2 linked regions of the Undibacterium sp. 5I1 genome follow. The protein of the gene in region 1 interacts with the protein of each later gene in a pairwise test. Links are inferred from orthologs where the notes say so. Each region holds a gene or a part of one and is shown on either strand. Other genes may lie near its edges.

Evidence for each region.
Region 2: the proteins of ftsZ (region 1) and zapD interact in binary tests that used the Escherichia coli proteins (3 or more experiments, as listed by UniProt). The link is inferred for Undibacterium sp. 5I1 from one-to-one orthologs.

The regions. Positions count from the first base shown.
Region 1 is NZ_JAVIWI010000001.1:4,358,294-4,361,456, forward strand. Bases 278-3,108 are described here. They hold ftsZ (cell division protein FtsZ), read left to right. Parts: upstream 278-1,008; coding sequence 1,009-2,208; downstream 2,209-3,108. Other genes in these bases: ftsA (cell division protein FtsA), read left to right, coding at 278-851; RGU72_RS19070 (S8 family peptidase), read right to left, coding at 2,353-3,108. Also shown: more of ftsA, read left to right, coding at 1-277; more of RGU72_RS19070, read right to left, coding at 3,109-3,163. UniProt on the Escherichia coli protein: Essential cell division protein that forms a contractile ring structure (Z ring) at the future cell division site. The regulation of the ring assembly controls the timing and the location of cell division.
Region 2 is NZ_JAVIWI010000001.1:4,591,412-4,594,596, reverse strand. Bases 45-2,897 are described here. They hold zapD (cell division protein ZapD), read left to right. Parts: upstream 45-1,019; coding sequence 1,020-1,775; downstream 1,776-2,897. Other genes in these bases: RGU72_RS20050 (sigma-54-dependent transcriptional regulator), read right to left, coding at 2,140-2,897; yacG (DNA gyrase inhibitor YacG), read left to right, coding at 1,885-2,076; coaE (dephospho-CoA kinase), read left to right, coding at 286-927; RGU72_RS20070 (A24 family peptidase), read left to right, coding at 45-286. Also shown: more of RGU72_RS20070, read left to right, coding at 1-44; more of RGU72_RS20050, read right to left, coding at 2,898-3,185. UniProt on the Escherichia coli protein: Cell division factor that enhances FtsZ-ring assembly. Directly interacts with FtsZ and promotes bundling of FtsZ protofilaments, with a reduction in FtsZ GTPase activity.

The sequences.
Region 1 (3,163 bases):
ATACCTTGCCGCAAGAATTTATTGTGGATAGCCAGGATGATGTGCGCGAGCCTATTGGCATGAGCGGCATTCGTCTCGAAGTCAAAGTACATATCGTCACTGGTGCAGTTTCCGCGGTACAGAATATCGTCAAGTGTGTACGCCGCTGTGGTCTGGAAGTGTCTGATTTGATTTTGCAGCCAATGGCATCGGCCGAGGCAGTGCTGACCCGCGATGAAAAAGAGCTTGGCGTTGTCCTGATTGATATCGGTGGCGGCACGACAGACGTGGCTGTGTTTAGCGAAGGTGCAATCCGTCATACCGCTGTAATCCCAATTGCCGGTGATCAGATCACCAATGATATCGCTATGGCATTGCGTACACCAACATCAGAAGCAGAAGAAATCAAGATTCGTTTTGGTGTTGCCAAACAGGTGCTGGCCGACCCATCTGATTCTTTGGAAGTACCGGGTCTTGGTGATCGTGGTCCGCGCTCGTTATCGCGTCAGGCTTTAGCTGCTGTGATTGAACCGCGGGTCGAAGAATTATTCGCCTTAGTGCATCAGGTAGTGCGTGAATCTGGTTATGAAGATGTGCTGTCCTCCGGCATCGTATTGACGGGTGGTTCCGCGATCATGCCAGGCATGGTAGAAATGGCTGAAGATATCTTTTTAAAGCCGACACGTTTAGGTATGCCGGTGTATTCGGGGCAGTTAGCAGATGTCGTACGCAGCCCGCGTTACGCCACAGTTTTGGGGTTGTTGTTGGAAGCGAAGAAGCAGTATATGCGTGGTCATATTGTTACGCGGCAGGAAGGTTCTGCAAAAGCAGTATGGCAGCGCATGAAAGAGTGGTTTTTGGGGAATTTTTAAGCAGTTTTTTGGTGTATTTTTTCGCATAAATAGTAGTAATCATTTTATAATGTTCTGATCCGCAGTTATTAGTCGCTAGGCGTGACACCGTTGTTGAAAATTTGTATTTCAAACGTGATGCCTATCGACTAAAAACTGCCTACCTAAAGGAGTCATGATGGAGTTCGATATGGTTGATAACGCTACGCAAGGCACCGTAATTAAAGTCGTCGGTGTTGGTGGCGCAGGTGGTAATGCTGTGCAGCACATGATTAACAAAGGTGTGGCAGGAGTTGAATTTATCGCTGCTAATACTGATGCTCAAGCATTGCTGCAATCTAAGGCACACAACGTCATTCAAATCGGTGAAACCGGTTTGGGTGCAGGGATGAAGCCGGAAGTCGGTCGCCAGTTGGCGGAAGAATCCCGTGCTCGCATTCAAGATGCATTACGTGGTTCGCACATGGTATTTATCGCTGCTGGTATGGGCGGTGGTACCGGTACTGGTGCTGCCCCCGTAGTGGCACAGATCGCCAAAGAATTAGGCGCGCTGACGGTTGCTGTGGTTTCCAAACCTTTCTCATACGAAGGTAAAAAATGCATGGACATCGCTGACGAGGGTCTGGAAGCCTTGTCACAGCATGTGGATTCGCTGATTATTATTCTCAATGAAAAATTGGAAGAGATCTACGAAGACGACAGCATGATCGAATGGCTGCAACACGCCGATGACGTGCTCAACAACGCGGTTGCCGGTATTGCGGAAATCATCAATGTTCCAGGTCATATCAACGTTGATTTCAATGACGTGAAAACGATCATGGGCGAACAAGGTAAAGCGATGATGGGTACGGCAACAGCATCCGGTGTTGATCGTGCACGTATTGCGGCAGAGCAGGCAGTTGCTTCGCCGTTGTTGGATGGTATCGATTTGTCCGGTGCTCGGGGTGTCTTGGTCAACGTGACTGCTAGCCGCGGTCTCAAAGGTAAAGAAATCAAAGAAGTCATGGCGGCAGTTCGCGCTTTTGCAGCACCTGATGCTTCTATCGCACAAGGTATCGCTTACGACGATACGATGGGTGATGATATTCGTGTCACAGTGGTGGCAACTGGCTTGGGTCGGGGCAAGAAAAATATCCAGTTGGTACAAACACCAATGCTGCGCACAGGTACTCATAATGAACCAATGATGGCGTCGCCAACGACAGCTTCGGCTGGCATGCATTCAGGTACGACGACTGCTTCCAGTGGTTTTGATGGCTTGAGTAAGCCGGCAGTATGGCGTCGTGAGTCTGCGTCAGATACGGTTCGTGCTTTGGAAAAAAATGGTATGGAAACTTATGACATTCCCGCGTTTTTAAGAAAACAAGCTGATTAAAATCTAGCCATAAAATCTGACAAAACCCATAAAAAACCCGCATTTATGCGGGTTTTTTATGGCTTACTTTTTAAATAATTTTAAATTATTTCTTAAATATCACTCGCCAGACCCAGAATTTGTCTGGATCTAGCGATGTTGCTATTAACCGCCAGTTACAGCCTTGACCGCAGCTGCCGCATCTACAATGCCTGCGCCACAACCTGGGCAGTTTGCTGGTGCAGGGCGAGCTGTTTTAATCAAGATGCTTTTTACTTGTGCCGGAGTTAATCTGGGATTAACTGACAACATTAAAGCCACTACGCCAGCCACATGTGGTGTCGCTTGAGAAGTACCAGAGTACATACCATACGTAGAATCGTTAGTAGCAACGGTTGTACCTGTTGGCAAAGTCGATGTGATCTGATCATTCGCTGTTGTGAAGCCTCCGCCCGGAGCCGCGACGGTTACTGTGCCGCCGTAGTTGGAATAGCTCGCACGACCACCTGCAATCGAAGTCGATGCTACTGTAATTACACCTGGGCAGTTCGCTGGCGATGACAGTTTGGCATCAATACTTGAATTGCCGGCAGCAATTACAATCACCGTGCCAGCTGCGATCGCGCTTTGATATGCGGTTGCGCTAGTACGAGTACAAACACCTGTGCCACCTAGAGAAAGATTCAGGACATTGGCTCTGTTGATGTTATCTGGTATGCCGCTGATATGAAGTCCTGCGGCCCAAGCTACTGCGTCAGCAATATCAGAATCATAGCCACCGCATTTGCCGAGTACGCGCAAAGGCAGCACTTTTGCTTTTGGCGCGACTCCTGTGATGCCAATGCCGTTTGTAGCAGCAGCCACGATACCTGCAACGTGCGTACCATGCCAAGAACTGTTCGATGGACCACACGATGTGTCAGTTGCACTGACCCAGTCACCTAAGTCGATTGCGTCTGGACCACGAACACTTGAT
Region 2 (3,185 bases), 230 kb from region 1 along the record:
GTCGATCTACTGGTTGTTTAAGCTAGCTACTGGAAAAGATGGCATGGGTTATGGTGATTTCAAACTACTCGCAGCGCTTGGCGCGTGGATGGGTTGGAGCATGCTACCAGTGATTGTGTTGCTCTCCTCGGCCGTCGGTGCTGTAGTTGGTATTAGCATGATCGTTTTTAAAAAAATGGGTAGAAATAATCCCATTCCATTCGGCCCTTATTTGGCAGGGGCGGGTTTAATTGCGCTAATTTGGGGGAAAACGCTGTCTCAACACTATTTGGGATTACTAGGCTAATGCATGCAATAAGCGCCTTTAGTTTAGGACTTACTGGGGGTATTGGAAGTGGTAAAACTACTATTGCCAATATGTTCGCAGAGCTTGGCGCAAGTCTGGTTGATACCGACCTAATCGCCCATGAACTTACTGCAGCCAATGGAATAGCTATTAAACCAATCCAAAATGAATTTGGTGCAGAATTTATTCAACCTGATGGAGCAATGGATCGAGCAAAAATGCGCGAATGCGTATTTGCCGATCCAGCAAAGAAATTACAACTTGAGAATATTCTTCACCCGTTAATACGTCAAGAAACAAATCGAGCGGCAAAAAACGTAAATGGCGCTTACACTATATTTGTTGTTCCCCTATTGGTCGAATCTAGCAATTGGAGACAAAAAGTCAGCCGAATATTAGTAGTCGACTGCCAAGAAGAAACTCAAATTAGCCGTGTTATGGCAAGAAATGGATTGAGTCAAGAGCAAGTACTAGCCATCATGCACGCTCAAGTCAGTCGAGAACAAAGACTTGAAGCCGCCGACGATATTATTTTTAATGAGGGCGATTTAACGCAGATTCATAAGCAGGTTATAAAGTTACACAGTCAATATCTGCAATTAGCCAAATCATCCTTGATTAATCTCGAGGAAAATGACTGATAATCCTCATACAACGTTTGTAATTTTAGTCAGCATGGTTCAGAATCATATGGCACTTGCGCGTTGGCACCAATTTAAACAAGGACATTATTTTGATTGTTTACGAATACCCTTTTAACGAGCGTATTCGCACGTTATTGCGGCTAGAAGATCTGTATGAAAAATTCACTTTTTTTCTACATCAGTCTGATCCTATGCAGCATCACGTCGCACTGTCCACCATTTTTGAAATGCTGGAGGTTGCTGGTCGTGCCGACCTTAAGTCTGATTTACTCCAAGAACTAGAACGACAAAAACATACTCTCATCAGCTTCAAATCAAATCCAAATGTACAAGCGGATATGCTGGATCAAATTCTGGATGAAGTTGATCGTGCAAGTAGTGCTCTAATTGCCTCCACAGGTAAGACTGGGCAAAATGTTCGCGATAACGAATGGTTGATGAGTATTCGCGGTCGTACCATTATTCCAGGCGGCGCTTGCGAATTTGATCTCCCTAGCTATCATGCCTGGCAAAAAAATACCTCTGAAAAACGCTTTTCCGATATCTCTAACTGGTTTGCACCTATAGCTCCTCTATTTGATGCGATCAATATTGTGCTGAGGTTATTACGTGAGTCTGGCGTAACTACAAAAGTGATTGCACAAACAGGCAGTTATCAGCAAATGCTACAAGGGAAAATTTATCAGCTGTTACGCGTCACTTTAGTACAAGATATGGGCGCTATTCCAGAAATTTCTGCTAATAAATATATGCTTTGGATACGCTTTATGTCGCAAGATGGAACGATGAAACCTAAGGCATTTGAAAGCGATATTCCATTTGATCTGACACTTTGTAATTTTTAATTTTTTGTTTGCTACGCACTACTCATAAACCTTGAGTTGAGTGCTTATAAAAGTTTTTGTATGGCGATATCGTGCAATGCGCTGATCGTCTTTAGTTGGAATTAATTATATGAGTACAGTTGTAGATTGCCCTACTTGCGGCAAAAAAGTGGTTTGGTCGGAAGCGAGTCCTTACCGGCCTTTTTGCTCTGATCGCTGCAAACAAATTGATTTGGGCGCATGGGCTGAAGAAAAATATACAATCCCTGCAGTCAACTTACCAGAAGAGCCTGACGAAGATTTATCACAATCAAGTCATTAACTCTCATTAAATCTACCTGCTCGCTCTTGATTGCCATTCAAAAATCAATGTTTGGGATAAGTATCAGCGTTTTTGAGGTATGCCGTATTTCCTGAGTTTAGCCGCGATCATTGAGTGTGACGTATCTAATCTGGCAGCAAGTTTGCGGCTAGATGGATATTGTGAGTAGAGCTTTTCTAGCAAGGCTGATTCAAACTCTCTAACGGACAGCTCCCAGCTTTCGGCAGCATCAATATGAACCTCGTCTGCCGTGATACTACCCTCAGCCCAATCTAAATCTGCTGCGTCTAATACACGCTGATCAGACATAGTGATCGCTCTAAAAACCACATTCTGAAGCTGGCGGACATTACCAGGCCAACGATTAGACAACAACGCGGCGCAAGCGGCCGAGTTCAAACGACACACGGGCTTTTGCGCCTGAGTGCAGGCGCGTTCAATAAAATGCCGGGCTAATTGCAAAATATCGTCTGGTCTTTCGCGTAAGGCTGGCATTTCTAAATGAAGTACGTTCAGCCGATAAAACAGATCTTCACGGAATAAGCCTTCATGTACCATCTTGCGCAAATTACGGTGGGTGGCGCTGATAATGCGAACGTTAACCTTAACCTCTTTATCACCACCAATGCGACGAAACTTGCCGTCATTCAGGAAGCGCAATAACTTCGCTTGCAAGTAGAGCGACATTTCGCCAATCTCATCCAAAAATACGGTACCGCCGTCCGCCATTTCTATCAGGCCTGGTTTACCGCCACGTTGCGCACCGGTGAAGGCGCCGGACATATAACCGAACAATTCACTCTCAGCCAAACTCTCAGGTAAAGCGGCACAGTTCAATTCCAGAAAAGGCGCGTTGCTACGAGCACTGACACCGTGGCAAGCTTGCGCTAATAACTCCTTACCGGTCCCTGTCTCACCGGTAATCAGCAAGGGTGCATCCACGACAGCCACTTTAGCTGCACGTACTTTTAGTGCCTTGATTTGCTCGGACTCACCGATAATGAAATGAAAACCGCTACCCTCAGAATGCTGTAGCGCATGTAACCGCCCTCCCATACGCTTTGGGGCGTGCAAAGTCAGTACGGCACCCACAGTCTGACCATTGGGTT